Regions from separate parts of the Thermoflexus sp. genome, predicted to be linked through region 3. Evidence: riboswitches for the same ligand, from Rfam matches in the RefSeq annotation. Region 3 holds a riboswitch; each other region holds the start of a gene.
The links. Region 3 has a riboswitch for thiamine pyrophosphate ahead of thiO (glycine oxidase ThiO). Riboswitches for the same ligand answer to the same signal wherever they lie in the genome.

Region 1 (10,548 bases), on a different contig from region 3:
CCGATCATACAGCGAATCTGGCCCGGATGCACCGGCGCTGGGCGGATCTGTTGCTGGATCCCCGTTATTGTCGGACGCGCATCGATCTCGCGGCGATGTCCCCTGAGTTTGTGCGCCATGTGGAGCTGGCGGGTCACTACTACGAGGAGGCTGTCCGTCTGAGTCCTAATAACGCGGGGCTGTGGAATGAGTGGGCCAGTGTGGATCTTTATCAGCGCAATGATCTGGAATCGGCGGAACGTAAATTGCAGCGTTCCCTGGAGCTGGATGATCGGTTCGATCAGACATATCAGCTCTATGGGGATCTCCTGATGGTGCATTCGGAGAAGGTGACAGATCCGGCCGCGAAGCGAGCGGCTCTGGAGCGGGCGGAGGTTTTCTATCGCCGTCTGGTGGAGCTTCAACCGGAGCATGGTGTGGGATGGGCGGCTTTGGCTTACCTGCAGGATCAGCTGGGGCGATCGGGGGAGGCTCGGGTCTCGCGGGCGCGCCTTCAGGCGCTGATCGGCTCGCGGTCGGAGGCTTGGCAATCTGTGGGCGATTTCTTTCTGAGCCACGCGGATTGTGCGCTGGATCGGGCCCAGGCGCTGGCATTGTATCGGGAGGCGGCGGAGGCATATGGCCAGGCGCTGGCGGCGAATCCGGGGGCGTTGACGGCCGCTTTGCGCCGGGGCTACGCGCTGCGAGGTGTGGGGAATCTAGAGGAGGCCGTGGCGACGTTCCGTCGGGCGATTCAGGTGGCAGGCGAGAGTCCAGAGGTCTGGCTGTTTTATCGGGAGCTGGCGGTTACGCTGGCGATGATGGGGCAGAAGTCGGAGGCAGAGACAGCAGCCGCGCAGGCCTGGCGTCGGGCGCCGCCGGGTGAGCAGCCGGGGCTTCAGACGCTTTTCGCCCAGCTGGGTCTCTCAGTTCGTCCATAGACGGTTGTGGGTCGAGAGTATCTCAGGGGAAATGTCTATGCGAAAACGTGCCGGTGCCACCCCCTGACGGAGAGGCCGCCCACCCCTTTCCTGATGAAGAACCTCCATCGGAAATCCCTCCCCACCACCACTTTATGTCTATGCGAAGCGATGGCGGTGGGGTCATGGCGGGCGAGTTGGGAGTGCGCTTCGGAGGGTGGCTGAGCGGGATCCCTCCCCGCAGGTCAGCAGGCGCTGGGCGATGAACGGCCCGAAAACCCAAAGGCCCCTGTCACGGCTACGCGGCCGCATCGCCGGACATTCCCCATCTCTCTACGCCCCGCCAGGCAAGAGTAAGGAAGAAGGATCCACGGCATAGCGGAATTCCTATACAATAATATTGGGGTTTACGAAGGTAAATTCGAATTCTGGAAGGACGGAATGGTCCCTCCCCAGGATGCGCTGAGGCCATGGCCGTCACCCCGGCTCTCAAAGGCCAGCGCCTTCCATATCGCGCGGACCTGGAACCGATCTTCTCTTAGAGGAGCGATCCATGCGGTTCGCCCAGCTGGTGGATTACTTCGAGCGGCTCGAAGCGACCACGAAGCGCCTAGAGATGTTCGATATCCTCAGCGAACTGTTCCAGGCATGTGAGCGGGAGGAGATCGACAAGGTCGTTTACTTCTGCCAGGAACAGCTGCTCCCGCCTTTCCGCGGGATCGAGATCGGCATGGCCGAGAAATTGATCCTCCGGGCGATCGCCCGCGCCACGGGAGCCAGCGAGGCGGAAGTCGCCCGGCTGAACAAAGAGCGCGGCGATCCCGGCCTGGTGGTGGAAGAATTGCTTCAACAACGGAAAACCCACCCGGCCGGGATGAGCGTGCAGGAAGTCTATGAGGCTCTCCTGCGGATCGCCGAAACGACCGGCGAGGGAAGCGTCGAACGCAAGATCCAGATGCTCGCTGATCTTTTCCGGCGATCCTCTCCAAAGGAAGCCCGCTACATCGCCCGCTTCGTCCTGGGGCGCCTGCGGCTCGGGGTCGGAGATCCCACCATCCTGGACGCTCTTTCCAAAGCCGTCGCCGGCGATCGAAGCCTGCGGCCGGACCTGGAGCGCGCATATAACCTGTGCTCGGATCTGGGGCTGGTGGCCCGGACCCTCTTCGAGCAGGGCATCGAAGGGATCCGCGCGTTCCGCATTCGGGTGGGGAACCCCATCCGACCGGCCCTGGCGGAGCGCCTCCCCAGCGCCCAGGAAATCGTGGAGAAGCTGGGCCGATGCGCCGTCGAGGTCAAGCTGGACGGCTTCCGCTGCCAGATCCATAAGGCTGGCGACCAGGTGGAGATTTTCTCCCGCAATCTGGAGCGCACCACCCCCATGTTCCCAGAGCTCATCGAAGCGGTCCGCCAGCAGATCGACGCCCGGGAGGCCATCCTGGAAGGGGAAGCCGTGGCGGTCAATGAGGAGACCGGTGAGATCTACCCTTTCCAGGTCACCGTCCAGCGGAAGCGCAAGCATGGCGTCGAGGAGATGATGCGGGAATACCCCCTGGTCCTCTTCGCCTTCGATCTCCTCTATGCCGATGGCCAGGATTACACCCCCCAGCCTTACGCCACCCGCTTTGAGGTGCTATCCCGCCTGATCCGGCCGGATGGCCGCATCCGCCTCGTCGATCGGATCATCACCGATGACCCCCGCGTGATCCAGCAGTTCTTCGATGAGGCGATCGAGCGCGGCATGGAGGGTATCGTGGCCAAACGCCTGGACGCCCCCTATCAGGCCGGCGCGCGCGGTTTCCACTGGATCAAGCTGAAGCGCTCCTACAAGGGCGAGCTGAGCGACACCATCGATGTTGTCATCGTGGGCTATTTCCGGGGCCGCGGCATGCGGGCGAAGTTCGGCATCGGGGCACTCCTGGGCGCCGTCTATGATCCCGACTCGGATACCTTTAAGACGGTGGCCAAGATCGGCAGCGGCCTGACCGAGGAAGAATGGGTGCGGATCCGGGAGCTGCTGGATCAGATCCGAACGGAACATCGGCCCGCCCGGGTGGAATCGGTTCTCGAGCCCGACGTGTGGGTGGAACCCCGATATGTAGTGACCGTCCTGGCCGATGAGATCACCCGCTCGCCGGTTCATACATGCGGGAAGACCAATGAGGAACCCGGCTATGCCCTTCGCTTCCCCCGGGTCGTGGGATGGATCCGCGAGGATAAGGGGCCGGAAGACGCCACCACCGTAAAAGAGATCCTCTCGATGTTCCAGATGCAGAAACGGGTGCAGCTCGCCGGATAAGGAGAACCCGGATGCGCTACGATCTCCTGATCCGACAGGTCACCGTAGTGGATCCCGGCCCGGAAGGGGTTGCGGTGCGGGCCGGGCAGGACATCCTGATCCAGGGCTCCCGGATCGCCGCGATTCAGCCCACCGGTCAGGTCGACCCCGCTTCCGCAGCCCGGGTCATTCCAGGAGAGGGCATGGTCGCCATGCCTGGCCTGATCAACACCCACGCCCACGCCGCCATGGTCCTCTTCCGTGGATCGGCGGAGGATGTGCCCATCGAGGAATGGTTTAACGATTACATCTGGGCGATGGAGACGAACCTGACCCCGGAGGACATCTACTGGGGAGCCCTGCTGGCAGCGGTGGAGATGATCGAGAGCGGGATCACGACGGTAGCGGACCACTATTTCGAGATGGATCAGGTGGCCGAGGCCTTCGTTGCTGCCGGGCTGCGTGCACACCTCGCCTGGGCGATGTTCGGACAGAACCCCCGGGAAGAGCTGGATCGAACGGCGACCTTTGCGGCCCGCTGGCACGGCGCAGCGGCGGACCGCATTCGCGTCTGGATGGGGCCTCACGCTCCCTACACCTGCCCCTATGACTTCCTCCAGGAGGTCGCCCGCGAGGCGAGGCGGCTGGGATTGGGCGTCCACATCCACGCTTCGGAAACCGCAGAACAGGTGCAATCCAGCCTCCAGCGGTACGGCGTCACGCCGGTCCGACTGCTGGAGCGTGCCGGCCTGATGGAGGGCCGGCTGCTCTGCGCCCACGCAGCCCATGCGACCCCGGAGGACATCTCGTTGATGGCCGCCCATCGGGTCGGTGTGGCCCACTGTCCCAAGACCTTCCTGAAACTGGCCGCGGGGATCGCGCCGGTGACGGCCATGCGCCAGGCTGGGATCCCGGTGGGCCTGGGGACGGATGGGGCGGCGAGCAACAACACCCTGGATCTCTGGGAACAGATGCGGCTGGCCGCCCTGCTCCAGAAGCACGAGCGTCGGGATGCGCGGGCGTTGCCCCTGCATGAAGCGCTAACGATGGCGACGTGGGAGGGGGCGCGGGCGCTGGGAGAGGAAGAGCGCCTGGGACGCATGGCTTCTGGCTACCTGGCCGATCTCATCCTGGTCCGGCTGGATGGGGCGCACGTGCAGCCGGTGCACCGGGTGGAAGCGGCACTGGTCTATGCGGTCCGGGCCAGCGATGTCGACACCGTGATCGTGAACGGGCAGGTGCTGATGGAAGGACGCCGGCTGCTTACGCTGGATAAAGCGGAGATCCTGCGTCAGGTCCAGGCGCGAGCGGATCGGCTGGCCCAGCGGGCACATGGACGGCGATTACAAACGTATCGTTAGCCCATTGCCTGGACCGTAGGCCGACCTCACCCGCGGAGGGATCTTCATCGGGTTCAATCCTCCCGCTTAATCCGCACGGCGATCAGGGTGCCATCCGATTGACGTCGTGCCCGGACCTCCACACGATCGCCCACGTGAGGATCCTCCCGGATCTCTGTATCCCCAGTCACCTGCACAGCGCGTCCATCGATGATCCAGGTGGATCCGGAGATCGCCTGGAGCACTCCCTTCCACTCGATAGTTTCCCCTTCTTCCCCTGGAGTCCGGGTTGGCTCAGGTGTCTGGGTTGGCTCGGGCGTCTTGGTTAGAGCGGGCGTGGGAGCCACCGTCGCCGGCGGCAAGGGCGGGGCGGTCGGAACTGGCGTTGCCGTCGGCAAAGGTGTGGGCGTCGGCCGGGGGATCCGCGTTGGAACCGGTGTAGAGGTGGCCTCCATCCAGGCCTCCGCAGGCGTCCCGGTCGGCTCGGGCGTCGGCGTGGGAGTCTCGGAGATCCTCTGGATGCGCATGGCGATCAGCTGTCCTTCCGGCCCCAGGAAGGCCGTCACCTTCACCCTCTGATCCACAGTTACAGGCCCCAGCATTTCTGTTTCAGGGAAGATCTCCACCGGCACACCTCCGATACGCCAGGTGGTCCCTTCGATGGCTTCGATCCGACCCTCCCAGGTCACCGTTCCAATGCCCCGCTGTTGAGTGAGCATCCGGTATTCCTCCCAGCGGCGAGCCGCCAGCGTCTCCTCCACCAGACGCCGCTCTACCGGATCCAGGGTCAGGGCGAGCCAGACCTGCTCTTCCATACGCTTGATCCCATAGAGGGGATCTCCCGGCAGGCTGCCCTGGGCCATGGCATGGAGGACGCCAATGATGAGGAGTGCGACCGCGATCGCAGCCCCCGCTGGCGCATATCGTCCCCATCCGAACAGAACCGCGGCCCATGGGCGGCGGGAGGACCGCAGGGCTTCCGCGCGCTGGAGGAAAGCAGTCCGGGAGGCCAGCTCCGCCCGCAAGGACGGCGCGGGGGGACGCACGGCCTCGATCATCCGGGCGATGCGCAAAACCGGGGCCACTTCCGGATATCGAGCCGTTACTTCCTCCAGCGTGGCCCCTTCCCGCAGCCTCTCCAACGCTTCTTCCAGAACGTCCTCACGCTTCGCCATAGTCATTTCGGAGATCCTTTAATCGTTTCGCGAGGGCCGTCAGGGCCCGATGCTGAAGCAATTTCACAGCTCCCACGCTTTTCCCCAGCTCCTGGGCGATCCGGGCCAGCGGGAGATCCATCCAGAAACGCATCAGGATCACCGCCCGCTGGTCCGGGGTCAGATGCTTCAGGGCCTCCCGGACTTGTTCCCGCACCACCACATCCTTCCCTTCTTCCGCAGCCCTTGAGCGGCCCCAATCCTCCTCCAGCGGGACCTGGGGATGCCGGTAATGGGCGCGGTGATGTTCGGCCACCAGATGATCCGCGGTCCGGAACAGCCAGGCCGCCAGATGGCGATCCGGCCCCCGTCCCCGATGGAAGGCTTCGAGGAGGCGCAGGAAGACCTCCGCGGTCACGTCCTCTGCAACCGCCTGCTCCCCTACCCGGCCGAGCACGTAGAAATACAGCATCTGGTAATACCGCTCGTGCAGCTCGGACAGGGCCTCCGGGTCCAGGGACCGTGCACGGGCCAGCAGGGCCTGTTCGTCTATCACCGTTCCAGATCGCTCAAGGAAAGTTTCCACCGTCGATAGATCCCATCGTATCCGCTCGGGCGGGAAGATGCCACTCCCACAGGCCCTCATTGTGGGCACCGCCTCGTTCAAGCCTCACGGGAAAGGGGGTTGGGCAGGATATCCTGGCGGCCCGCCCAACCCCATGCCTCCCTGATTCTCCCGAATTATCAGTCGGAATCATCCTTTTCGGGACGATCCTTGTGGTGATCCTCATCCTTCTTCCCACCATCATCCTTCTTCTCATCATCCCCTTTCTTCCCATCATTGTCACCTTTCTTGCCTTCCTCTCGCGTTCCAGAATCCTTCCCGGACCGATCTTCAAGTTGAATTCGAAGGGCACGGATGGAGCCATCGCTCTGAAGAACCCCCTTCACCTCAACCCAGGCGCCGAGGGTGATAGGGTCATCGATCCGGGTATTCCCATCGACCCGGACCGTCCGACCAGCGATGCGATAGCCATCGGGAAGGATCTCCTCCACGGCACCTTTGAACTCCACCTCCTCCTTAGTCTTCAACATGGATCCGGAACGCCAGGATCGTTCCGTCCGGTTGCAGAACGCCCTTCACCTCCACAAAAGTCCCCACGGCGATCGGACCCTCAACACGCGTGGTCGCGGTCACCATCACCGTCCGCCCCCCAATCCGATAACCGTTGGGCAAAACCTCCTCCACCACCCCCTTGAACTCCATTTGAAGGATAGGAGTGGGCAGGGGAGAGACCATTGTCCCTCCCGCCGTTCCGGCCACCGATCCGCCCGAGGATTGAACCCGGATCATCGTGGCATTCCAAGCCCCATCTGCTGGGGCCCCTTCCACCTCCACTCGGGCTCCTACCTGAAGGTCCCCCAGGATCTGCGTCTGGCCGGTCCAGCGAACCAGCCGGCCGGAGACCTGAAGGCCATCCGGGAGGATCGCCTCCACTGTTCCCTCCCAGCGCGTTGCGGTTCCTTCCCTGGATGCCGGAGGGGTCGTGCAGGCCGTTAGCATCAACCCGATCCACGCCAGCAGGAAGATTCCGAAACCGATGCCCTTTTTCATGGGACCACCCCCGTCTTTAGGATGCTGAACCCGGGTTCGCTCATCATGTCATGTCGGAGATCACCCGGAAAAGGTTACGGGGGTGGGATTCGAGATTTTCTATGGGGAAGGCCAGGGCCACGTCTCAGCCATCGGTTCGGCACGGGGAAGGGTAGGGTTGTATAGTAGAAAAGTCCACCAGGAGAGGATTCGGAAGATGGCGCGCGTTGACTGGCGAGAGCGAGTGGTCATCAATCCCGAGATCCACCATGGAGAACCATGTATCCGTGGCACGCGGATTCCGGTGAAGGTGATTGTGAGCAGCCTGGCGGAAGGGATGTCCTTTGAAGACATCCTTCGGGAGTATCCCCCGTTGAGCGCGGAGGATCTCTGGGCCGCCCTGGCCTATAGCCAGCGTCGAATTTGACAGGCCCCTTTTTTCACATTACAGTAACCGCGGAATTTCGGGGCGACGTGGGGAGTCCGCGGGGAAGCGGGCTGAGAGGGCGCCCTGCCGGCCGGAGGCCGGCCCTGGTGCCGACCCATGGAACCTGATCCGGGTCATGCCGGCGGAGGGACGGTCGCCACCCGTTTGCCCCTCGCGTCTCTCCATCTCTCCCCACGAAGATCGCCTCTGAAGGAGCTCATGGGATGGCGCTGGACCTGCGCGTTTACCTCGTTCTGGACCCGGCGCTCACCTCCGGGCGATCGCCGCTGGAGATCGCGGAATCGGCCCTTAAGGGGGGGATCACCGCCATGCAGTTGCGCTGGAAATCCGGGCCGTTGCGGGAGATGCTCCGGCTGGGGGAAGCCCTGCGGGCGCTCTGCCGGCGATATGGTGTTCCTTTCCTCATCAACGATCGCGTCGACGTCGCCATGGCGATCCATGCGGACGGGGTCCACCTGGGCCAGGAGGATCTCCCTCCTGAGGTGGCGCGGCGCCTTCTGGGCCCTCAGGCCCTCATCGGGGTCTCCGCCCGCACCCCGGCGCAGGCTCAAGCGGCGGAGGCCGCCGGCGCCGATTATCTGGGATCGGGCTCCATCTTCCCCACAGCTTCCAAGGCCAACCCGATTCTCATCGGACTGGAGGGGCTGGCCGCCGTCGTCCGCTCCACGCGGCTTCCGGTGGTAGCCATCGGCGGAGTGACTCCGGAGAACGCCGCCGTGTGCATCCGTATGGGAGCCGCCGGGGTCGCGGTGATCTCCGCCATCACCCAGGCGCCCGATCCGGAGGCCGCCGCGCGCGCCCTGCGACGGGCGGTGGATGCAGCGCTGGCCGAGCGGGAGAAGCGCTCCCCCTCCGGCGCTTAACGGATGGAGGCGGGATCAGGGCCTCCAGCCCTCGCGGAGTTCTGCAATCCTCAGACCAGGAGGATGGCGATGACCACTTTGCCTCGTGCCCTAACGATCGCCGGATCGGATTCGGGCGGGGGGGCGGGCATCCAGGCGGATCTGAAGACCTTTGGCGCGCTGGGCGTTTACGGCATGAGCGTGCTCACGGCCCTCACCGCCCAGAACACCCGGGGAGTCCAGGCGGTTTTCGAACTCCCCCCTGAGTTCGTGGCGGCCCAGATCGACTCGGTGCTGGGCGACATCGGCGCCGACGCGGTGAAAACGGGGATGCTGGCGAATGCCGCCATCATCGAGGTGGTCGCCGGGAAAATGCGGGAATACCGCGTGGAGCGTCTGGTCGTCGATCCGGTCATGCGGGCCAAGAGTGGGGATCCCCTCCTTCGCCCGGAGGCCCAGGACGCACTGATCCGTCACCTCTTCCCCCTGGCGATGGTGGTCACCCCGAACCTCCACGAGGCGCGGGCGCTGGTGGGGCGGGAGCTGCGGAGCCGGGCGGATATGCGAGAGGCAGCACGGATCATCCACGAGATGGGGCCGCGCTGGGTGGTGGTGAAAGGCGGCCACCTGGAAGGGGATGATCACAGCGTGGACATTGTGTTCGATGGCCGGGATTTCTATGAGCTGGACGCCCCACGGGTGGACACGGTGAACACCCATGGGACGGGGTGCACGTTCGCCTCGGCCATCGCGGCGGGGCTGGCCAGGGGTCTCCCACCCCTGGAGGCCATCCGTCAGGCGAAAGACTATCTGACCGCGATCCTCCAGGCCTCCCGGGCCTTTAAACTCGGCCGGGGCGCGTATGGGCCGATGGATCACTTCGCTTTGCTGAAAGCCCGGGCTTATCCCGGATAGAAGGCGAGCAGGACATCCGCCGCCGGGCGCCCATTTCGGAAGATGGGATGGCCCCTTCCCCTTCTGGGGCCGTGGGGAACCCCTTCAATGCCCTGCGGCCCCAGCCGCCCCTGATCGTTCGGTTTCACCGCCACCCTTCGACGGCCAGGCCGAGGATCCCCACCAGGACGGTGAGGACGGAAGCCCATCCCAGGCGGCGCAACCAGGGGCCCCGCAACCCGCCCAGCCGGGCCATCGGCACGTGGAAGAGCAAGCTGGCCATGGAGGCCAGCACCACACCAAGCCCTGCCGCCTCCATCGAAATCTGCCCCTGCGCCGCCAGGGTCGCCGCCGCCGCCGCTGTCGAGGCGCTGCTCACCAGCCCGCCCAGGAACGTCGCCACCATAAATCCTCCTGGTCCCAGGAAGCGATCCGCCAGCACCACGGCCGCCCGGATCACCAGATAAAACGTCCCGAAGAGCAGGCTATGGCGCAGCGAGAAGGGGAAAGCCAAGCGGATCGCCGGCGCAGCCGAAGATGCGTTCTGCCGGAGGATCCGAAGGACCATCAGCCCGGTGAGGCCGGCCATCAGCCCCACCGCCAGCCAGCCGTGGAGCAGCGCGGCCGGCGCGAAGATCCCCAGGATCAGGCCGTTGCGGGCCATCATGGCGATGTTAGCCAGCAGCATCCCCTCCAGGGCCAGATCCATGGCTTTCTCCTCCTGTCCCCGACATCGCCGGGCCAGCTCCGAAACCGTCGCCGTGCTGTTCACCAGCCCGCCGAGGATCCCGGTGAAATGGATCCCCCGGGCGCCGTAAAGCCGCAGCAGCGCATAGTTCACCAGGCCGATCGCCGAGAGGATCACCACCACCAGCCACGCCGCCCGGAGGTTGACCAGGCCCATGGGATCCACGGTGGGGGACAGGCCCTCCGGCAGGAGGGGATAGATCACCAGCGTCAGCACCCCGAACAGCACAATGGAGCGCAGCTCCTCCAGGGAAAGCCCCACGGTAAAGCGGACCAGCTCCGCCTTCCAGGCCAGGAGCATCGTCACCAGCACGGCGGTAGCCGCCGCCACCAGGAAATACCCCTGCGCAACCAC
Region 2 (10,548 bases), on a different contig from region 3:
GCCCATGTGGCGCTGATCGGCATCCCCTTCGACACCACGGTCATCGGCCGGCGGGGCGCCCGCGAGGCCCCCGGGGCGATCCGGCGCGCCCTTTACCGGATGACGGCTTTCGATCTGGAGAGCGGGGTGGATCTCACCGGGATCCTGCGCATGGTTGATCTGGGGGACGTGGCTGTGGTCCATACGGATGTTCACGAAACCCACCGGCGGGTCGCCGCCGTCATCGCTGAAGCCGTCCGCCAGGGGTTGCGCCTTCTGGTGCTGGGTGGAGATCACGGGCTCTCTTATGCCACCATCCGGGGCGTGCGCGAGGGCCTGGGAGGGAAGCCCATCGGCGTGATCCAGTTCGACGCGCATCATGATCTGCGAGCGCCTCTGGAAGGGGAGATCACCAGCGGGACGCCGTTCCGGCGCCTGCTGGAGGAAGGTCTCCTGCAGGGCTCCCATCTGGTGCAGATCGGGCTCCTCGGGGGGCGGAACAGCCGCGCTTACTATGAGATCGCCCGACAGCACGGCGTCCATATGATCCCGGCAGCCCGGGTTCATCCAGCGGATCCGGAGTCCATCGCCCAAACCGCGCTGGTGCATGGGGCCGTTGGGACCTCCGGGTTCTGGATCAGCCTGGATATGGATGTGTTCGATCCGGCATATGCCCCCGGGGTCTCCGCGCCGAGCCCGGGCGGGCTGACCGCCTTTCAAGGGTTGGCGATGGTGCGCCGGCTGGCCGCCCATCCGGCATGTCTGGGGATGGAGCTGATGGAGACCGCGCCGCCTCTGGATCCCGACGGCCGCACCGTTGCCCTGGCGGCCGCCCTCGCATATCGGTTCCTGGTCGGGCAGGGGGAGCTCCGTCGGCAGCGGTGAGGGACCGGCATTGCGCGGCGGATCTCCTTCGGAGTTCGGACGCTGCCGGCACCCGGCCCCCATCTTGACAAGGCTGAAACAACCCCATATAATTTAAGCAAACGTTTGTTAGCAAAAATGGCGCGACGAAGTCATGGGGATCGACGGAAAACCATCCTGCGGGTAGCCGGGCGGCTTTTCAGCCAGCGGGGCTATTACGGCACCTCCATCCGGGACATCGCGTCGGCGATCCGCCTGCAGGGCGGGAGCTTGTATGCCCACATCGCCTCGAAGGAGGAGCTGCTCTGGGAGATCGTGGATGAAGCCGCCCAGGCGTTTCTATCCAGTCTGGAGCCCATCGTCCGCTCCGAGCGTTCCCCTCTGGAGAAGTTCCGACTTGCGGTGGCCGTGCACCTGCGGGTGGTGACGGAGCGCCAGGATGCGGCGGTGGTGTTCAATCACGAGTGGAAAGCCCTCAGCCCCAAGCGCCGTGCGGACGTCCTGGCCCGTCGGGATGCCTATGAGGCGCTGTTCCGCGAGATCCTGCGGGAGGGAATCGAGGCTGGGGTGTTCCGGGCGGACCTGGACGTGCCGTTGATCACCCGGTTCATCCTGACGGCGCTGAACGGCGTCGCCGTCTGGTATCGCCCGAAGGGCCCCCTTTCGCCGGAGCAGATCGCGGAGGCCTTCGCCGATTGGGCGGTGCGGGGGCTTCAGAGGTGGGAGCCTGCGGAAGCAGTCAGGTGATGCCATCGGAGCAGAAGGAGGGGCGTGATGCTCACATATCGCATTCACGGTCACACGGTCCCGGTTCCGGAGCAGGCGCCGCCGCCTCAGGAGGGCCCGGAGTATGAGGCTCGCCTGGCGGAGTTCGAGGCGCGCATCGCCCGGGGGGAGAAGATCGAGCCCACGGACTGGATGCCCGAGGAATACCGGCGGCAGCTGATCCGCATGATCTCCCAACACGCCCACAGCGAGATCGTGGGCATGCTCCCCGAGGGGAAGTGGATCCCCCACGCGCCCACCCTCCGGCGCAAGCTGATCCTCATCGCCAAGGTGCAGGACGAGGGCGGCCACGGCCAGCTGCTGTATCGAGCGGCGGAGACCCTGGGGATCACCCGGGAGGAGATGGTCGAGGCGCTGCTGGCCGGCAAGGCGAAATATTCGGTGGTGTTCAACTATCCCACGCCGACCTGGGCGGATGTGGCGGCCATCGGCCTGCTGATCGACGGCGCGGCGGTGGTCAACCAGCTGATGCTGGCCCAGGGCTCCTACGGCCCCTACGCCCGGGCGATGAAGCGGATCTGTTACGAGGAGTCCTTCCACATCAAGCAGGGCTACGATGCCTTCGTGGCTCTGGCCACCGGCACCCCTGCCCAGCGACAGATGATTCAGGAGGCGGTGAACCGCTGGTGGTATCCAGCCCTGATGCTCTTCGGCCCGCCGGATCGGGATTCGGTGCACACGCCTACTCTGTTGCGCTGGCGGATCAAGACGAAGACCAACGATGAGCTGCGCCAGGAGTTCGTGGATCAATACGCGCCGATGGTGTTGCGCCTGGGCCTGACGATCCCCGATCCGAACCTGCGCTACGACCCGGAGACGGGGCACTGGCGGTTCAGCGAGCCGGATTGGGACGAGTTCTGGCGGGTGATCAAAGGCGACGGCCCGTGCAACGCCGAGCGGATGGCGGCCCGGCGCCGGGCCCACGAGGAGGGCCGCTGGGTGCGGGAGGCCCTGGCGGCGAAGGCCGTGCAGCGGATCAACGGAGGGGGCGATGGGCGATACGCAGTGGCCGGTTTATGAGGTTTTCCTCCAGGAGAAGCGGGGCGATCCCCACGTGCACGTGGGCGCGGTCCACGCCCCCGACCCGGAGATGGCCCTCATCTTGGCCAAGGAACAGTTCGCCCGTCGGGGCCGCTGCGTCAGCCTGTGGGTGGTCCCCGCGGAGGCGATTTATGCCTCCCGGGCCGAGGAGGCGGAGGAGCTCTTCGCCTCCGCCCTGGAGAAGGAGTATCGGGAGCCCCGGGGCTTCCGGGTGGCGGAGCGGGTGCGGAGGTGGATGGAGCGCCATGGCCAGTCCCTTCCCGAAGCCGAATGAGACCGTTGCCCTCCCGGATCCCCTCCGGGAGGCGGTGGGCCAGTTGCTTCTGGCGATGGCCGACGATGAGGTCCTGCTGGGCCATCGGGATTCCGAGTGGGTGGGCCACGCGCCGATCCTGGAGGCGGACATCGCCATGGCCAGCATCGCCCAGGATGAGATTGGGCATGCGGTCCTCTGGTATTCCCTGCTTCAGGAGCTGGGGTGGCCGGATCCGGACCGCATGGCCTACTTCCGGGATCCCCCGGAGTTCCGCAACGCGACGCTGGTGGAGCTCCCTAAAGGGGATTGGGCCTTCACCATTATCCGACAGTTCCTTTTCGATTTTGCGGAGAAGGTCCGGCTGGAGGCCCTGATGGCCAGCGCCTGGACGCCGCTGGCGGCGGCGGCGGCCAAGGTGCGGCGGGAAGAGACGTATCATCTGATGCACAGCCGGGCATGGGTGCTGCGACTGGGGGATGCGACGGAGGAGAGCCATCGCCGGATGCAGGCGGCCCTGGAGCAGGCATGGCCCCATGCCCTGGGGCTCTTCGAGCCGACGCCCGGCGAAATCCTGCGGGTGGAAGCCGGGATCCAGCCCCCGGAGGCCGAGCTCCGGGCCCGCTGGGAGGCGGAGGTCCGGCCGATCCTGGAGGCGGCCTCTTTGAGGATCCCGGAGGCGGAGCCTGTTTACGGCGGGCGGCTCGGCCGGCATACGGAGCACCTGGCCGCGCTGCTCGCGGACTTCCAGGGGGTGGCCCGTTCGGGGTTGGGGGAGACATGGTGAGCGAGGGCGCGGCGCTGACGCGCGAGGCGGTCCTGGCAGCCCTGGAGGCGGTGAAGGACCCGGAGATCCCCACGGTCTCGGTGGTCGACCTGGGGCTGATCTATGAGGTCCGGGTGAAGGGGGATGAGGTGGAGGTGGATTTCGCGCCCACCTTCGTGGGATGCCCGGCGTTGCACGTCATGGAGCAGGAGATCGTGGCGTGCATCCGGGCCCTGGGGGCTCGCAGCGTCCGGGTGCAGCGGGTCTATCGCCCGCCGTGGACTGCGGATCGGATGAGCGCGCGCGCGCGGCAGGCGTTGCGCGAGCTGGGGATCGCGCCGCCCCGGCCGGTCCCGGCGGAGATCACGCTCACGGCGTTTGAGAAATTGCCCTGTCCCTTCTGTGGATCCACCGATACCCGGATGGAGAACCTGTTCGGCCCGACTTCCTGTCGGGCGCTGTTCTACTGCAACACGTGCCAGCAGCCCTTCGAGGCGTTCAAACCCCTGTGAGGCCGAAAGGGCTTCCTTTCTTCCCCAGGATCTAACAGGCGGGCGAGGCCATCTCCGGCGGCCTCGCCCGCCCCTCCGGATCTTCTGTCCGGGCTTACGCGGCGCGGGTGATCCGGCCTCGGGCTATGGGGATGATCCCGTAGATCGCAAAGGACACGATGAAGGTGGGGAAGGTAGCCCCTACCGAGGGGGCCAGGCGGGTGAGAGCCTGGTAAGTGGCCACCCCGGCGGCCCAGGCCGCGAGGCCCTCCCACCGGATGGCGGCCGGTCGATACAGATCCGCCTCGGTGTAGGAGCGGCGCACCACGAAATAATCGGCCGCCAGCACGCCGAACAGCGGGACGAAGGCTGTGCCGATCAGGAGCAGGAAGTTCTCATACTGGGCGATGGGGACCGTGAGGGCCAGCAGGAGGCAGATCGCTCCGATCGCTCCGGCGAAGAGCGCTTGGCGGACCCCCGGCCAGATGTTCTGCAGGGATACGGCTGCCGAATAGATGTCGGCGAAGGCGTTATCGGTCTCATCCACCAGGATGATGGGCAGCACGATCCAGCCGATGGCCAGCGCCCCGATGGCTTCCACCAGCTGACCGGTCTGGGCGGTGAGGAGCAACAGGGCGCCCAGCCCGTAGAACCACACGTTCGCAATGAGATAGCCGATGTAAGTTCCCCAGAAGGCAGGCCCCGCCCGCCGGGCGAACCGGTTGTAATCGGCCACCAGAGGCATCCATGAGATCGGCATCGCGGCCACCAGATCCACGGCCAGCCAGAAGGGCATCTCCCCGGTCCCCGGTCGCCGCCACACAGCTCCCAGGTCATACGTGAGGGCGATATAAATCGTCAGCCAGATGGTGGTCAGCAACACCACCCAGACCGCAAATTTCTCCAGCCACTGGCGCACCACCACCAGAGGCCCTCCGATGGCCATCAGGGTGCACCACAGGGCGAAGAGGATCGCCCAGAAGGGGTAGCTGGAGAACCCGAGGAAGCGGGCGCTGATGAAATCCGCCGCCTGAGCCATGATAATGATCTCGAAGGCGCCCCAGCCGATCAGCTGGAGCACGTTGAGGGCGGTGGGGAGGAACGACCCCAGACGCCCGAGGGAAGGTCGAAGCAGCACCATCGTGGGTGCGCCCGTTCGGCTGCCGATGTATCCCGTGGCGGCCAGCAACAGGTTGCCCAGCAGCGTCCCGATCAGGATGGCCAGCAGGGCCTGGGGAAGCCCCAGGCCGGGCACCAGCAGGGCGCCGGCGGCCATCACCAGCAGCCCCACGCCGAGATCTCCCCACAGGACCGCGTAATCGAGGAACCCCAGGCGCCGTGCTTCCACCGGCACCGGCTCGATGCCCCATTCGGGGGGCGCCTGGATCCGTGGAAACGCGCGAGCCCATGCTTTGAGGATCGCCATGGTGAACCTCCCTGAAGAGGGTGTGGAAATGAAGCGGCGTGGGGGAACAAAAAAGCCCGCCGACGGGCGGGCGAGGAGATCGAAGCGGTCGCGACGGTCCCTCCGCCGGTATGACCCGGATCAGGTTCGATGGGTCGGCGCCAGGGCCGGCCTCCGGCCGGCAAGGCACCCTCTCAGCCCGCTTCCCCGCGGACTCCCCACGTCGCTTCGAAACGCGATTTTAGCGTTGCAAGACGACGCTGTCAAATTCCAGCGCTCTGCCAGGGCTTTTCGAAGATCTTACCCATCCCGGCAGGAGGTGGAGGGACACCCCCCGCAGCCTCCCGGCAGGGGGCAAAAGCCCCCTGCACCCCCCGATCTCTCAGAACATTGAAAAGCCCCGCGCTCTGCTGGAGATCTCATCCTCCCAGGCACATCAGTTCGCGGGGGAACGTGGTGAGGGATTCCGCCCCGGATTCCGTCACCACCACATCGTCCTCGATGCGGACGCCGCCCTTCCCCGGCAGGTAAATCCCGGGCTCGATGGTGAAGGTCATGCCGGGCTGAAGGAGCTCGGTGTTCCCCGCCACAATATACGGGGGCTCATGGACCTCCAGCCCGAGCCCGTGGCCTGTGCGATGGGTGAAGTGGGCGCCATAGCCGGCCGCCTCAATCACCGAGCGGGCCGCCCGGTCCACCGCCTCCGCCGGGATCCCGGGCCGCACGGCGGCGCGGCCGGCGGCGTTGGCCTCCTGAACCCGCTCGTAGATCCACCGCAGCTCGGGGTCCAGCTCGTCCACCGCAAAAGTTCGCGTGAGATCGGAGACATAACCTTCCACGATCACCCCGAAATCCACCAGCAGGAGCTCCCCGGTCCCGATAGGGCGGTCCGTCGGGATGGCGTGGGGGAGGGCCGTGTTTGGTCCGGCCACCACGATGGGCTCGAAGGCCAGAGCGTCCGCCCCGGCCGCGAAGCACGCCTGGATCAGCCGCCGGGTCGCCTCCCGTTCGGTCATCCCCCTTTGAACGTGGGGCAGCCATATCCGCAGCGCTTCCTCCGCCACTGCGACGGCCCGTCGAATCGCGGCGATTTCGTCCGGATCTTTCACCATCCGCAGCCGGGCCAGCAACGGCTCCGCCGCGATCGGTTCGGGGGAGGAAAAGACGTGGGCGAGCATGGACCATTCCAGCACGCGCATCCCCAGGGTTTCCACGGCGATGGGACGTCCGCGCTGGCCCACGGCTGCCGCCGCCGCCTGGAAAGCCCGTGCGGGCCCTTCCTCGTCGGTGTAAGGGAACAGGCGCCATGGGATCGGCGCCTGCCGGGCCTTCTCGATCTCGAAGGCCGGGAGGATCAATACGGGATCGCCATCCAGGGGAAACAGCGCCACGATGGGGCGCTCCATCCGATGGAAAGAGAGGCCGGTCACGTAGAACAGATTGGCGCCGGGGACCAGGGCCAGAAGTTCGATCCCTTCCCGGTTCATTTCCTCTCGCAAGCGCAGCCAGCGTGGGTGGGACATCGTCGCCTCCCGCCTTTCCGTCTCCGGGTCCTTTCCAACCCCCACCGCCTTTCAGGCCCGGGAAATTGGGAAAGCTCTCCTGATCAGTTTGACAAATTCTCCCGCTTGTGGCAACATAGAACCCCGGCATGGGCCGGGAATCGGTTCGACTCTTCCTTCAATACACGAGCTCTGGCGCTCCGCCGATGCCCTCATCGGTGGGGCGCCGGTTGTGCTTTTCAGGCACCGGGAAGGCGATCTCGCTCCCGGTGCTTTTTTTATATAGCCGCCATGCGGGAGGGCCCTCCGCATGACCACCATCCGTCTGCCTGGAGCGGCGGACATCCATGTGCACCTGCGGGAGCCAGGGGAGACCCATAAAGAGGATTTCGCCAGCGGGACGGCGGCGGCGCTGGCCGGCGGGGTGGTGACGGTGCTGGCCATGCCCAACACCCGCCCGCCCCTTACGGATCCCGCGGCCTTCCAGGAAGCTGTGCAGCGCGCTCGGGCGGGGGCGCGCTGCGAGGTGGGCCTCTTTGTCGGCGGCACGCCGGAGAACCCCGAGGTCGCTGCGGCCTTAGCCCCCCAGGCTGCCGGGCTGAAGCTTTATCTGGATGCGACTTACGGCCCTCTTCGGCTGGAAAGCCTTGCCGCGATCCTGCGCCATTTCGAGGCCTGGCCCGGCCACCGCCCCATCGCGGTCCACGCGGAGGGGCGGACCGTGGCGATGGTATTGGGGTTGGCCGCCCTGTTCCGCCAGCCGGTCCATTTCTGTCATGTCAGCCGGCGGGAGGAGATCCTCCTCATCCGCCGGGCGAAGGAGCGGGGCCTTCCGGTCACATGTGAGGTCACGCCGCACCACCTGTTCCTGACGGAGGCCGATTTGCCCCGCCTCGGCCCGTTCGGTCTGATGCGACCGCCGCTGGCCACCCGGGCCGATCAGGAAGCCCTCTGGGCCAACCTGCCGGTGATCGATGCGGTGGCGACCGATCACGCCCCGCATACCATCGAGGAAAAGCAGAGTCCCCACCCTCCCCCCGGGGTGCCGGGCCTGGAGACGATGCTGCCATTGATGCTTACCGCCGTCGTCGAAGGCCGCCTGTCCCTGGAGGAGGTCGTCCGCCTCACCGCTACCGGCCCGCGGCGGGTCTATGGCCTGCTGGAGCCACCGGAGACGTGGGTGGAGATCGAATGGGGCGGGCCCTGGACGATCTCCCGGGAGGGCCTTTTCACCCGATGTGGATGGACGCCCTTCGAGGGGATGACAGTGCGAGCCCGGGTGCGCCGCACCCTCCTGGAGGGACGGGTGGCCTTCGAGGACGGAGAGGTCCGCGCGCCCCCCGGCTCGGGGCGGGTGCTGTTCGCCGATCCATCCTGTTGACCCGATCCATTATTGCAGCGGCGATGATGCCGCCGCGAAAACGATCCGCAAGGAGGTGAACGATGGTGAGCCGACCGCGCCTGTTCCAGTTCGATGGCGTCGCTTCGCGGGAGCCGGTGAACCCGAACAACGGCTTCTACATGCAGGATATCCTCTCTGTCTCCCAGTTCAACCGGGAGAACCTGGCCTACCTCTTCGACATCGCCGAGGAGATGCGGGAGCTGGTCCGCCGCGTGGGCGCCTGCGATCTCCTCAAGGGCTATGTGATGGCCTGTGTCTTCTACGAGCCCAGCACCCGCACCAGCTCCTCCTTCATCGCCGCGATGGAGCGCCTGGGCGGGGCGGTCATCCCCATCACCCAGGGCGTCCAGTTCTCCTCCGTAGCGAAAGGGGAATCCCTCCCCGACACCATTAAAACCCTGGAGCAGTATTCCGACGTGATCGTCCTGCGCCACCCCGAGGTGGGCGCAGCGAAGATCGCCGCCGATGTGGCGGAGGTCCCGGTGATCAACGCCGGCGACGGCATCGGCGAGCATCCCACCCAGGCCCTGCTCGACCTCTTCACCATCCAGGAGGAGCTGGGCCGCATCGACGGCCTGCACATCGCCATGGTGGGGGACCTCCGCTTCGGGCGCACGGTGCACTCCCTGACCAAGCTGCTCACCATGTATGACGTGCGGCTGTCCTTCGTGTCGCCGGAGATCCTGCGGCTGCCGCTGGACCTGATGAATGAGGTCCGGGCGAAGGGGATCCCGGTGTATGAGACCTACGATGTGGCCGATGTGATCGAAGACGTGGATGTGCTCTATGTGACCCGGGTGCAGAAGGAGCGTTTCACCGACCTCAACGCCTATGAGCAGGTGAAGAACTATTATGTGATCACGCCGGAGCTGATGAAGCGGGCCAAGGAGCGGATGATCGTGATGCATCCGCTCCCCCGGGTGGGGGAGATCGACCCGGCGGTGGATCGGGATCCGCGGGCGGCCTACTTCCGCCAGGTGGCCAACGGCCTCTACATCCGGATGGCCCTGCTGGCCGCCGTGCTGGGCAAGGCATGAGCTGGAGGATCGGCCATGGAGTTCTTCGACCGATTGCGCGCGCGGACCGGGCCAGCCCGGCTGGGCCTGTGCGTGGGCCTGGATCCGGTGTCGGCGCGCCTCCCGGAATGGGCGCGCTGGCATCCGGATCCGGCCCTGGCCTTCCTGCGCTGGGTGATTGAGACCACGGCGGAGGTCGCTGCGGCCTACAAGCCCAACCTGGCCTTCTACCTGGCGCTGGGCCCCTCCGGTTTGGAGACCCTGCGGGCGGTTCGGGCGGCGATCCCGCCGGAGATCCCGGTGATCCTGGATGGGAAGTTCGGGGATATCGGGTGGACCGCCGAGGCCTATGCCCAGTTTGCTTTCGATGTCCTGCGAGCGGACGCGGTGACGCTGAGCCCTTTCCTGGGCCCGGAGGTGTTGCGCCCATTCCTGAGCCGGGAGGGCCGGGGGATCTTCTTTCTGATTCGGACCTCGAACCCGGGCGCGGAGGCCGTGCAGGAGCTGCAGGTTGGGGGGGAGCCCTTCTATCAGGCCCTGGCCCGTCAGGTCCAGAGCTGGCCTGGGAGCGAGCGGATCGGCTTTGTGGTCGGGGCGACGGCTCCGGGGGCCCTGGCTGCCCTTCGCCGTATGGCCCCCGATCGCTGGTTCCTGATCCCGGGGGTTGGGCCTCAAGGGGGGGATCCGGAAACCGTGCGGATCCTCGCCGGTCCCCCGGCGCTGATCGCCGTCTCCCGGGAGATCCTGGAGGCGGCGGACCCGGGCGCAGCGGCCCGATCCCTCCTCGAGCGCCTGCAGGGGGCGTCCTCTCCTTCCGCTGTCGCCCGCACCCTGGCCCGGTGGCTGTATGAAACCGGGTGCATCCGTTTCGGGGAGTTCGTCCTCAAGTCGGGCCAGCGCTCCCCGATCTATCTGGATCTGCGTCGGCTGGTGGCCTTTCCCCAATTGCTGGAGAGGGTGGCTGGAATGTATGCGGCCCTTCTGGAGCGCCTCACGTTCGATCGCCTGGCGGCCATTCCCTACGCTGCCTTGCCGATCGGGAC
Region 3 (10,548 bases):
GGCTCCATCTGGAAGTCGAGGTGCCCGCGGAGCTGCCACCGATCCTGGCGGATCCAACCCGTATTCGGCAGGTTCTGATGAACCTGCTGACCAATGCCGTTCGTTATACGCCTTCGGGGGGGCAGATCGTGGTGAGGGCTCAGGATCTGGGGGACGGAGTGCGGGTGAGCGTGCGGGATACCGGTATCGGGATCGCCCCGGAGGATCTCCCACATGTTTTTGATCGCTTCTATCGGGCCGAGAGGTCCCGGTCGCGTGCCGATGGGGGATCGGGCCTGGGCCTGGCGATCGCCAGGCATTTGATCGAAGCCCATGGGGGGCGCATTGGGGTGGAGAGCACGCCCGGAGAAGGCACCTGTTTCTTCTTCACGCTCCCGCGTTTGGAGACCATTCGGGGCGCGTCTCCTCTCCCTCGAGGTGCCCGGGATGTCGAGTGAAATCGGCTGTGGGAGGCGCTGGGGCCCTGGGCATCGGCCTTCGCCGACGCGATTGGATCGGCGGAGGCCAGCCATGGGCCGAAGGCCTGTGAGGCCGAATTCATTCGAACAGCCCCTCGGGGCTTTTCGAAGATCTTACCCATTCGGACAGGAGGCGGAGGAAAAGGTGGGGGGACACCCCCCCGCAGCCCCCCGGCAGGGGGCAAAAGCCCTCGGCCGGGGCTTGACAAATTCGTTCAGGTCTGTATAATGTGAAACCAAACTCGAGGGAACAGGGGTTCCTGAGCATGCAGGTCCGGCATTTCGCGAGCGCCCTCCATGCCTACTGGCGGTATTACTTTTATTACTTTGCCGCGCGTCCGGCGGGGCCGCTCGCGTATGCCACCTGACGTCCTATTCCAAATTCCCGTAGTTTTCACCATCGGCGCGGAGCGGCTCCCCCAGAGCCCCCGCGCCGATGGTTTTTTGTGGGGGACGCATGCTATACGGCATTCGCGGCGCGGTCACGGCCGAAGCCAACACCCCGGAAGCGATCGCCTCGGCAACCCGACGGTTGCTGGAATCCATCGTCCGGGCCAACCGGCTGGCCCCGGGGGAAATCGTGGCCGCCTGGTTCACGACCACCCCGGATCTCACGGCGGCTTTCCCGGCCTCGGTCGCCCGGGAGATGGGCTGGACACACGTTCCCATGCTGTGCGCCCAGGAGATCCCGGTCCCGGATGCCCTTCCCCGTTGTATTCGCGTTCTGCTTCTGGTTCACCCCCAGCGCCCCTTCCGACCCGTTCCCGTTTACCTGGGAGAAGCCCAGCAACTTCGCCCCGATCTCTTAAACGGCTCTGCCTCTCCTGAGGAGGCAGATCCCCCGGAGCAGGCTCCCATGCTCCCCCGGGTGGCCTTTCAGGGAGAGGCGGGCGCTTATTCCCATGAAGCCGCGCTGCGCTTTTTCGGGCCGGATCTGGTGTTGCTCCCATGCCGCACCTTTGCCGAGGTGGCCCATGCTGTGGAGGTCGGCCGAGCGGATTTCGGCGTTCTGCCGGTGGAGAATTCCACGGCGGGCTCCATCAATGCGGTCTACGACCTGTTGCTGGATCGGGATCTCCGGATCTGGGGGGAGGTGATCCTGCGGGTGCGCCATTGCCTGCTGGCGCCGCCCGGGACGACGCTTTCGGAAATCCGTATGGTGCGCTCTCACCCGCAGGCTCTGGAGCAGTGTGCGCGTTTCATTGAGCGGCATGGCTGGGAAGCCCTGGCCGCCCATGACACAGCCGGCAGCGCCCGGATGCTGGCCGAGCGCCCGGAACCCGGGGTCGCGGTCATTGCCAGCCGCCTGGCTGCCGAGCGCTATGGCCTGGCGATCCTTGCTGAGGGAATCGAGGATGACCCGGAAAACGCCACCCGCTTCTTCATCGTCAGCACCCGGGAGCCGCCCCGCGCGGAGCGCAACAAGACCTCGATTGTGTTCAGCACCCGACATGTTCCAGGAGCTCTGCATGCCTGCCTGGGGGAATTCGCCACGCGGGGGATCAATCTCACCAAGCTGGAATCCCGCCCCCGGCGCGGACGGCCCTGGGAATACGTGTTCTATGTGGACTTTGAGGGTCACTGGCAGGACCCCGCGTGTCGGGAGGCCCTCCTGGGGCTTCTCCAACGGGCCTCTTTTGTGAAATTGCTGGGCTCCTATCCGGCTGCGGAAGGAACGCCCACCGCATCCGTGGAGGAAGGAGGGGAACGATGATTGTGGAATGCGCTGCCGATGTGGATCCCCGTATGATCCAGCGCCTGGTGGACCACCTTCAATCCCGGGGGAAGCCGGTCCATTGGGTTCACGGGCCGCAACCCGTGCTGGTTTGCCCCGATGAGCGCGACCTGGATCCCCGCGAGCTCCAGTCCTGGCCGGGGGTCCGGCGGGTGATCCCGGTCCGTCATGCGTTTCAGCTGGCAGCTCGGGATTACCGGCCGGAGGGCACCCAGATCCGGGTGGGAGAGGTCCTCATTGGGGGCGAGGAGCCGGTCTTTATCGCGGGGCCCTGCGCGGTAGAATCCCGTTCCCAGCTGCTGGAAACCGCCCATGCCGTTCGGGAAGCCGGGGCCCATATGCTACGGGCCGGCGCTTTCAAACCTCGCACCTCCCCCTATTCCTTCCAGGGCCTGGGCTTCGAAGGGCTGGAATTACTGGCCGAGGCACGGGCCGAAACCGGGCTCCCGGTCGTAACGGAGGTGATGGCCCCGGAGGAGGTTCCCCTGGTCGCGGAGGTGGCGGATGTTTTGCAGGTCGGCGCGCGGAATATGCAGAACTTCAGCCTGCTGAAAGCAGTGGGCCGACAGCCGAAGCCGGTGCTGCTCAAGCGGGGGATGAGCGCGACCATCGAAGAGTGGCTGCTGGCAGCGGAATACGTGATGGCCTATGGGAATTTCAACGTGATCCTGTGCGAGCGGGGGATCCGCACCTTTGAGCGGATGACCCGAAACACTCTGGACATCAACGCCGTGCCGGTCGTGAAGCAGCTCAGCCATCTGCCGGTGCTGGTGGATCCCAGCCACGGCACAGGGGAGGCGGCGTATGTGATCCCCATCGCCCGCGCGGCCATTGCCGCAGGGGCGGATGGCTTGTTGACGGAAGTTCACATCCGCCCGGAGGAGGCCTGGTCGGATGGCCGTCAATCCCTGACCCCCGAGGCCTTCGCCCGCCTGGTCCGGGAGGCGCGAGCCGTGGCCCTTGCCCTACGGGCATTGCCGTAACGCATGCCATGTTCGGGGGGCGCGCAGCGGACCTCCTCCCGAGGGCATTCGGGGTTGGGATTTCCCGGACGCGCGGGCAGGCGCTCGTCCACTCTCTTTTCGGGTTGTGACGATGGAGAACTTTCGCTGGGGTGTCATCGGTCTGGGCCTGATCGGCGGTTCCATCGCCCGGCGGCTGGCGCAACAGGGCATCCCGGTTCTGGGAGCGGATCGCGATCCGGCTACACGGACAGAGGCCCAGGCTTCCGGGGTTTTCGAGGCCTTGCTGGATCCCCCTGCGCTGGTCGCTGCGGCGGATGGGGTGATCCTGGCCACGCCGGTGGGCACCATTGAGGAGCTCCTGGAGGCCCTCCCCTGGCGACCCGGCCAGCTGATCCTGGATACGGGGAGCACCAAGCGGCGGATTGTGGCGGCGATGGCCCGGTTGCCGGAAGGGGTGAGGGCAGTAGGGGGGCACCCCATGGCAGGCAGGGAGCGCTCGGGCTTCCTGGCCTCCGATCCGGAGCTCTTCCTCGGGAAACCGTTCATTCTGGTGCCGACCTCCCGAACGACACCGGAGGCGGCGGTGCAGGCTGAGGAGCTGGTCACCCTTCTGGGAGCGCGCCCCATCTGGATGGAGGCGGAGATCCACGATCGGCGGGTGGCCTGGGTGAGCCATCTCCCCTACGTGACCGCCATGGCGCTGATGGCTGCCGTCGAGGCCGCGGGGGATCCGGCCATGTGGGAGATCGCGGCTTCCGGATTCCGGGATGCCACCCGGGTGGCGGCCAGCGATCCGCGGATGATGGGCGAGGTGGTGCGAAGCAACGCCGATGAGCTCGGCGCCGCTCTGGAGGCCCTCTGCCAGATCCTCATCCGCTGGCGGGAGGATTTACGCGCATCCCCACCGGTGTTGCCTCTGGAATGGGAGCACCTCTCGGCCCGGCGTCGGGCGCTCCGCTTCCCCGGTCCGTGAACCTCGCGTTTTCGATCGATTCAACCCCCCCAGGCAGAAAGATAGGCGCGAACGATCGCTCCCGGATCTTCCGCAGTCATCACGGAGCCCAGGACCGCGATTCCCGCCGCGCCGGCTTCCCGGCATGCGCGGGCGTTCTCCGGGGTAATTCCCCCCAGGGCCACCACCGGGATGGATACCGCTCGGGCGACCATGCGGAGAGTCTCCACCCCCAGCGCCGGTCCATAGCCCGGCTTGCTGACGGAAGGGAAGATGGGGCTCAGGGTGATATAGTCCGCCCCTTCCTCCACCGCGCGTAGGGCCTCTTCCAGGTTGTGGGTGGAAACCCCTACCCAGCGCCCCGGGCCGACGATGCGTCGGGCTTCGGCGACCGAAAGGCCTTGAGGCAAATGCACCCCATCGGCCTCACAGGCTGCGGCAACCGATGCCCAGGTGTTGACCACCACAACCCCTCCCACGCGTCGGGCCAGCCGGATGATCGCCCGAACCAGGGAAGCCAGTTCATCTTCGGGGAGGTCCTTTTCCCGCACCATCACCCAGCGCCCGCCAGCTGTGAGGATCGCCTCGATCACAGCAAGCAGCGGCCGGCGGGCCAGGCGACGGTCGGTGATCACCAGCAGCGGCGGCTGGGGGAGGTTCATACCTCGATGCGATCCTCCATCGGGCTGGAGGGCACGGCATACAAGCGGCGGGGGATGCGGCCAGCTTCATAGGCCAGCCGTCCGGCCTCCACCGCCAGGCGCATCGCCCGGGCCATCTTCACCGGATCCCGCGCCTGGGCCACTGCGGTGTTCAGCAGCACCCCATCGCATCCCAGCTCCATCGCGATCGCCACATCCGATGCAGTCCCCACCCCGGCGTCCACGATCACCGGCACCGTGCACATCTGGCGGATCAGCCGGATGTTATACGGGTTCAGGATCCCCATCCCGGATCCGATGGGCGCCCCCAGCGGCATCACCGCCGCGCAACCGATATCCTCCAGCTTCCGGCACAGGATGGGATCATCGGTGCAGTAGGGGAGGACCACGAAGCCATCCTTCACCAGCTGGCGCGCGGCCTCCAGCAGCTGCTCGGCATCGGGGTAGAGGGTCTCCTCATCGCCGATCACTTCCAGCTTGATCCAGTTCGTGCCCAGGGCTTCGCGGGCCAGGTGGGCGGTGAGCACCGCATCTCGGGCGGTGTAGCATCCGGCAGTGTTCGGCAGGATGAAATAGCGATCCCGCAGCAGGTCGTAGAGGTTCTCCCCATCAGCCCCGAAGCGGACCCGGCGGATGGCCACGGTCACGATTTCGGTTCCGCTGGCCTCCAGGGCATCCAGCATCACCTGGAGGTTGGGATATCGAGCTGTTCCGAGGATCAGACGCGAGCGGAACGCCCGTCCGGCGATCACCAGTCCTTCGTTCATCATAGGCCTCCTGAAGATCTTACAGAAAACTGCGCCGTGAATCCGGGAGGAAAGAGTGGACCCCTTTCTCCTGATGGGGAACCGCGCACGGCCTTCCCACCTCCGTGCCGGTTCATCCCCCTGCGACCGCGTGGACAATCTCCACCCGATCCCCGGGCTGGAGCCGGACGTTCCCCCATTCCGGTCGGGGGATCACGGTGGCGTTGATCGCCACCGCAATGCCCGGGCGATCGGGATCCAGGCCCAGGGCGGCCAGGAGCTCCCGAACCGTATGCGGCCGATACGGATGGGGCTGTCCATTGACGATCAGGATGGCCTCCATCGGGTTTCCCTCCTTCACTCCAGGGAGACAGGCCCAGGGGCCTGCCCCTACCGGTGGCAGAATCGCGCGAGGGTGAACGGTTTCGCGACCTCGGGGAGGTCGCCATGGACGATCAGGTGATGAATGGCGTGAGCGGTGATCGGGGCCAGCAGGATGCCGTTGCGGTAGTGGCCGGTCGCCAGGATCAGCCCCTCCACCGCCGTCGGCCCCAGGATCGGTGCATCATCCCGGCTTCCCGGCCGGAAGCCCACCCACATCTCCACGATGGGCAGCTCATCAATCCCGGGCAGGATCTCCCAGGCCCCTCGCAGCAGCCGGAAGATCCCTCCGGCGGTCAGGTGGGCATCGAACCCTTTTTCCTCCACCGTCGCCCCAATCAACAACCGACCATCCCGACGGGGAACCAGGTAGGCATCCGGCCCCCACACCACGTGTTGCAGCAGGGGCGCCTCGGGAGGCATCTGCACCGCCAGCATCTGACCCTTCACAGGCCGGACAGGCGGGCGGGCCTCGGGGGGGAGCCCGGGGATCTGGGCGGACCAGGCCCCGGCGGCCAGGATCACCGTGTGGGCCTCCAGGAATCCGCGGGCGAGGCGGACCCCGAGGACGCGGTTCTCATCGATCACGATCCCGGTCACCTCCGTGTGTTCCCGCAGATGTCCGCCGGCCTTTCGGAAGGCTTCGATCAGCGCCCGGGCCACCTTCCGGTTATCCACCTGATGATCCTGCGGGCTGTAGATGGCGGCCACCACGTGCCGGGAGAGATGCGGCTCCATCCGTCGGGCCTCGTAGCCGGAAAGCCACTCAGTGGGGAGGTTCTGGCTGCGCTGGAATTCATAGAGGAACCTCAAGCGTTCCGCGTCGTCCCGATCGAGGGCGACCACCAGCGTGCCTTCGTCCCGGTAGTCCACGGGGATCCCGGAGACGGCCTCCAGCTCCCGGGCGAAGTCGGCCCACATATCGCGGCTAGCCCGCAACAGCGGCAGGAGCCTCTCCTCACCGGGCTCTGCCTCCGCGTGAGGGGCCAGCATCCCGGCGGCCGCCCAGGTCGCGCCCAGCCCGGCGCCGCCCCGTTCCAGGATCGTCACCGGGTATCCAGAGCGGGCCAGGAACCAGCCGATGGAGAGCCCGCAGATCCCGCCGCCGATGATCACGATTTCATTGGCGTTCGTCATGAGGGCGCTCTACTTCCCGGAGAAATCTGGCTGTGCGAATCCAGTTTCCGTATGAGATGAGGCGGAGCCAGGAGGAGAGGGCGGGATCACAGGGAGGTGGTGCGAGATCGCCGCGGCGCGCCCGTCTTCCCTCCGCCGGCATGATCCGGATCAGGTTCCAGGGGTCGACGGCGGATATGGCCGTCCTCTCAGCCCGGCTCGCCCGGACTCCCCCAACGGACCCGCGCCATGTAACTCTTACTTTGTTTTAAGTCAGAGGAGGCATCCTGTCAATTTACCGACATGAGAGGAGGATCGGGAGGTAGAGGTCAGGCGGCTGGTTTTCTCTGCCCCCGTGGCCTGGAGCGTCGCGGGGAGGGCCAGACGGTTTATGGTTCCCCCAGCGCCCGGCGGAGGCCGGCCAGGTCGGTGATGAAGGCGATCCGGAACAGAAAGGCCCGTAACGATGGGCTCTGCTCCCACAGGCGACGCACGCGCGGGCCGATGGGATCCTCCACGCCTGCCGCACCTTCCTCCGCCGCATAGGCGCCATAGAAAGCGAAGTAGGCCTGGTTCAGCTTGCGGATCACGTAGCCGTGTTCCAGGAAGACCCGGCGTCGGGCCTCCATATACTGCTCCGCCCGGCGGATCTCCCCCCGCGCCAGCAGTCGCTCCACCACCGTTCGGGTTTTCGCCAGCTCCCGTCCGAAATGGAAGGCCGGCTGTTCCTCTGGAGCATGGGGCGAGTCTGCAGGGGAGGGGGGTGAGGGGAGATCCTCGGGGTAGAAGCGGGCCAGCCACGCCCGTCCCAGGGCCTTCCCCACCAGATCCGCGGCGGTCTCGTTAATGGTGCGAGCTTCCGGGCGCTCGTAGAACCATCCCAGAGGCCACAGGAAGAGCCAGTGATGGGTCCACTCATGGGCAATGGTTTCGGTGAGGTAGGGGAGGGAAGGGATTTCCAGAATCATTGCCGGGTAGAGAGCCAGGCCGCCCAGGGGAACGACCAGGGAGGACACGTTGAAGGCCCCATCGACGTGTCGTTCGATCCGCTCCATCTCATCGGCGGTGAGATCGGCCTGCAAGGGGAGGGCGGCCCGCTGGACGATCCGATCCCGGGGCGATACCACCAGCAGGTTGGGCATGGCCGTCAGGCGGAGGTTGACCGGGGGGATCGGATAGCCCAGGAGAGTCAATCCCTCCCCGCGGAGGAGAACAGCGAGCTGCTCCGCGAGGATGCCCTCCACCAGGGGACGCAACGCTTCCTGCTTCCGATGTTCCGTCTCCCAGCGACGCCGGAGATCCTCCAGGATGGCGGGATCGGTGGGCTCGGAGCCGGCCATCCGGTGTTCCAGATCGGCCGCCGCTTGCTGCGCGGCCTCCAGATGGCGCAAAAAGCCTCGAAGCGTCCGACCTTGGGTCGCCTCATCCAGAAAGGCCTGCGGGGTGGCGGTGTCGAGGATCAGCTTCTCCCACCAGACTGAGAGGAGCCAGGTGGCGAAGTGGAAGCCTCGCCCGGCCACATGCAGGCTCAGGCGATCTTCGAAGGAAAGAAAAGGCTGCGAGGCGGACAGGCTGATGGCGAGCAGGCTGATGAGGATTCCGTTCCGTCCTCGCCGCAGGTGCGGATCGATCTTTCGGAAGGTCTCCGGACCCATCGATGGATTCGACGGGATTGGGGAAGTTGGAGCGGAAGGCGACGGGCTCTCATCTCCTATGCCCTAACGGAAGAGGGTGTCTCCAAACCCAACAGGACGTTGCAGGGGAGCGCCGCGCCGCATGGGGAGCCTGTCCCTCTTCAGAGATCTGGGGGGGCGGATGGGCGCGCCCACCCGCCCCGGAAGGAGGGGGGGCGTAGCCCCTCGCTCAGATAATCAGCGGCTCCTGCCAGGTTCCCCATACCGCCTTGAGCGCCCGGGTGATCTCCCCCAGGGTCGCATAGGCCTTCACGGCGTCCAGGATATAGGGCATGAGATTCCCGTTCTCCCGGCGAGCGGCCTCCTGAAGGGCGGCCAGGGCCTGCCCCACGCGCTCGTTATCGCGCTCCATCCGGAGCTTCTGCAGGCGCGCCCGCTGCCGGCGCTCCCCCTCGGGGTCCATCTGAAGGATCGGTGGCTTCACCTCCTCTTCCTCCACAAACTCATTGACCCCAACGATGATCCGGCGCTTCTCATCGATCTCCTTCTGGTAGCGATAGGCGGCCTCGGCGATCTCCCGCTGGAAGAAGCCCGCTTCGATGGCGGGGATCACCCCGCCCAGCTCCTCGATCTTGCGGAAGTATTCGTAGGCCTGCTGCTCCAGGCGGTTGGTCAAATATTCCACGTAGTAGCTGCCCCCCAGGGGGTCGACGGTGTTCGTCACTCCGCTCTCGTAGGCGATGACCTGTTGGGTGCGCAAGGCCAGCTTAGCGGCGAACTCGCTGGGGAGGGCGATGGCCTCGTCGAGGGCGTTGGTGTGCAGGGATTGGGTGCCGCCGAGGACGGCGGCCAGGGCCTGGAGGGCCACCCGGACCACATTCACGTAGGGTTGCTGGGCGGTGAGGGTGCAGCCGGCGGTCTGGGTGTGGAAGCGCAGCCACCAGGAGCGCGGGTTCTTCGCGCCGAAGGTCTCCTTCATCTCCCGGGCCCAGATCCGGCGGGCCGCCCGGAATTTGGCGATCTCCTCGAAGAAATCGTTGTGGCAGTTGAAGAAGAACGAGAGACGGGGCGCGAAAGAATCAATGTCCAGGCCCCGCCGCAGACACCAGCGGACGTATTCGAAGCCGTCGGCCAGGGTGAAAGCCAGCTCCTGGGCTGCTGTCGCTCCTGCCTCCCGGATGTGATAGCCGCTGATGCTGATCGGGTTCCACTTCGGCACATATTTAGAGCCGAACTCGATCATATCCACCACCAGGCGCATGGAGGGCTCGGGCGGGAAGATCCATTCCTTCTGGGCGATGTATTCTTTGAGGATATCCGTCTGGGTGGTGCCGCCGATCTGATCCCATGGGATGCCACGCTTCTCCGCCACCGCCAGATACATCGCCCAGATGATCGCTGCGGGCCCATTGATGGTCATCGACGTCGTGATCTGATCCAGGGGGATGCCGTCCAGGAGGATCTCCATATCCAGCAGCGAGGAGACCGCCACGCCGCACTTGCCGAATTCCCCTTCCGCCATGGGATCGTCGGTGTCGTAGCCGTAAAGGGTAGGAAGGTCGAAGGCGATCGAGAGGCCGGTCTGGCCGTGCTCCAGCAGGTATTTGAATCGGGCGTTGGTCTCCTCGGCGGTGCCGTAGCCGGCGAAGAGGCGCATCGTCCAGAGGCGGCCCCGATACATCGTGGCGTGGATACCGCGGGTGAAAGGATATTCGCCGGGGAACCCGAGGTCGCGGAGGTAGTCGAAGTCGGGGAGATCGAGGGGCGTGTAGAGGCGGTTCACCGGCTCCCCGGAGACCGTGGTGAAGACCTCCTGGCGCTCCGGCATGCGGGCCAGCCATTGCTGTAGCGTCGTCTCCTCCCACCGATCCCGCGCCGCGGCCAGCTCCTGAAGCTTCT

Region 1: another riboswitch for thiamine pyrophosphate. It lies ahead of thiE (thiamine phosphate synthase); the one in region 3 lies ahead of thiO (glycine oxidase ThiO).
Region 2: another riboswitch for thiamine pyrophosphate. It lies ahead of cytX (putative hydroxymethylpyrimidine transporter CytX); the one in region 3 lies ahead of thiO (glycine oxidase ThiO).

The regions. Positions count from the first base shown of each region.
Region 1 covers NZ_DAOUCJ010000041.1:2,898-13,445, forward strand. Annotated here, with positions in the region: gene VAE54_RS04965 (tetratricopeptide repeat protein) at 1-920, shown strand, start outside; gene VAE54_RS04970 (ATP-dependent DNA ligase) at 1,453-3,195, shown strand; gene VAE54_RS04975 (amidohydrolase) at 3,207-4,535, shown strand; gene VAE54_RS04980 (DUF5666 domain-containing protein) at 4,589-5,689, opposite strand; gene VAE54_RS04985 (sigma-70 family RNA polymerase sigma factor) at 5,676-6,254, opposite strand; gene VAE54_RS04990 (DUF5666 domain-containing protein) at 6,413-6,742, opposite strand; gene VAE54_RS04995 (DUF5666 domain-containing protein) at 6,750-7,283, opposite strand; gene VAE54_RS05000 (DUF433 domain-containing protein) at 7,480-7,689, shown strand; TPP riboswitch at 7,728-7,858, shown strand; gene thiE (thiamine phosphate synthase) at 7,914-8,573, shown strand; gene thiD (bifunctional hydroxymethylpyrimidine kinase/phosphomethylpyrimidine kinase) at 8,643-9,467, shown strand; gene VAE54_RS05015 (MgtC/SapB family protein) at 9,592-10,548, opposite strand, start outside.
Region 2 covers NZ_DAOUCJ010000075.1:60,145-70,692, reverse strand. Annotated here, with positions in the region: gene hutG (formimidoylglutamase) at 1-864, shown strand, start outside; gene VAE54_RS09045 (TetR/AcrR family transcriptional regulator) at 982-1,590, shown strand; gene paaA (1,2-phenylacetyl-CoA epoxidase subunit PaaA) at 1,618-2,649, shown strand; gene paaB (1,2-phenylacetyl-CoA epoxidase subunit PaaB) at 2,621-2,944, shown strand; gene paaC (1,2-phenylacetyl-CoA epoxidase subunit PaaC) at 2,916-3,710, shown strand; gene paaD (1,2-phenylacetyl-CoA epoxidase subunit PaaD) at 3,707-4,201, shown strand; gene cytX (putative hydroxymethylpyrimidine transporter CytX) at 4,296-5,606, opposite strand; TPP riboswitch at 5,686-5,816, opposite strand; gene VAE54_RS09015 (Xaa-Pro peptidase family protein) at 6,005-7,108, opposite strand; gene VAE54_RS09010 (amidohydrolase family protein) at 7,398-8,468, shown strand; gene pyrB (aspartate carbamoyltransferase) at 8,609-9,526, shown strand; gene pyrF (orotidine-5'-phosphate decarboxylase) at 9,542-10,548, shown strand, end outside.
Region 3 covers NZ_DAOUCJ010000033.1:5,423-15,970, reverse strand. Annotated here, with positions in the region: gene VAE54_RS04330 (sensor histidine kinase) at 1-437, shown strand, start outside; gene pheA (prephenate dehydratase) at 916-2,172, shown strand; gene aroF (3-deoxy-7-phosphoheptulonate synthase) at 2,169-3,176, shown strand; gene VAE54_RS04315 (prephenate dehydrogenase) at 3,154-4,131, shown strand; gene VAE54_RS04310 (thiamine phosphate synthase) at 4,152-4,772, opposite strand; gene VAE54_RS04305 (thiazole synthase) at 4,769-5,539, opposite strand; gene thiS (sulfur carrier protein ThiS) at 5,652-5,861, opposite strand; gene thiO (glycine oxidase ThiO) at 5,909-7,036, opposite strand; TPP riboswitch at 7,158-7,255, opposite strand; gene VAE54_RS04290 (hypothetical protein) at 7,405-8,670, opposite strand; gene VAE54_RS04285 (methylmalonyl-CoA mutase family protein) at 8,879-10,548, opposite strand, start outside.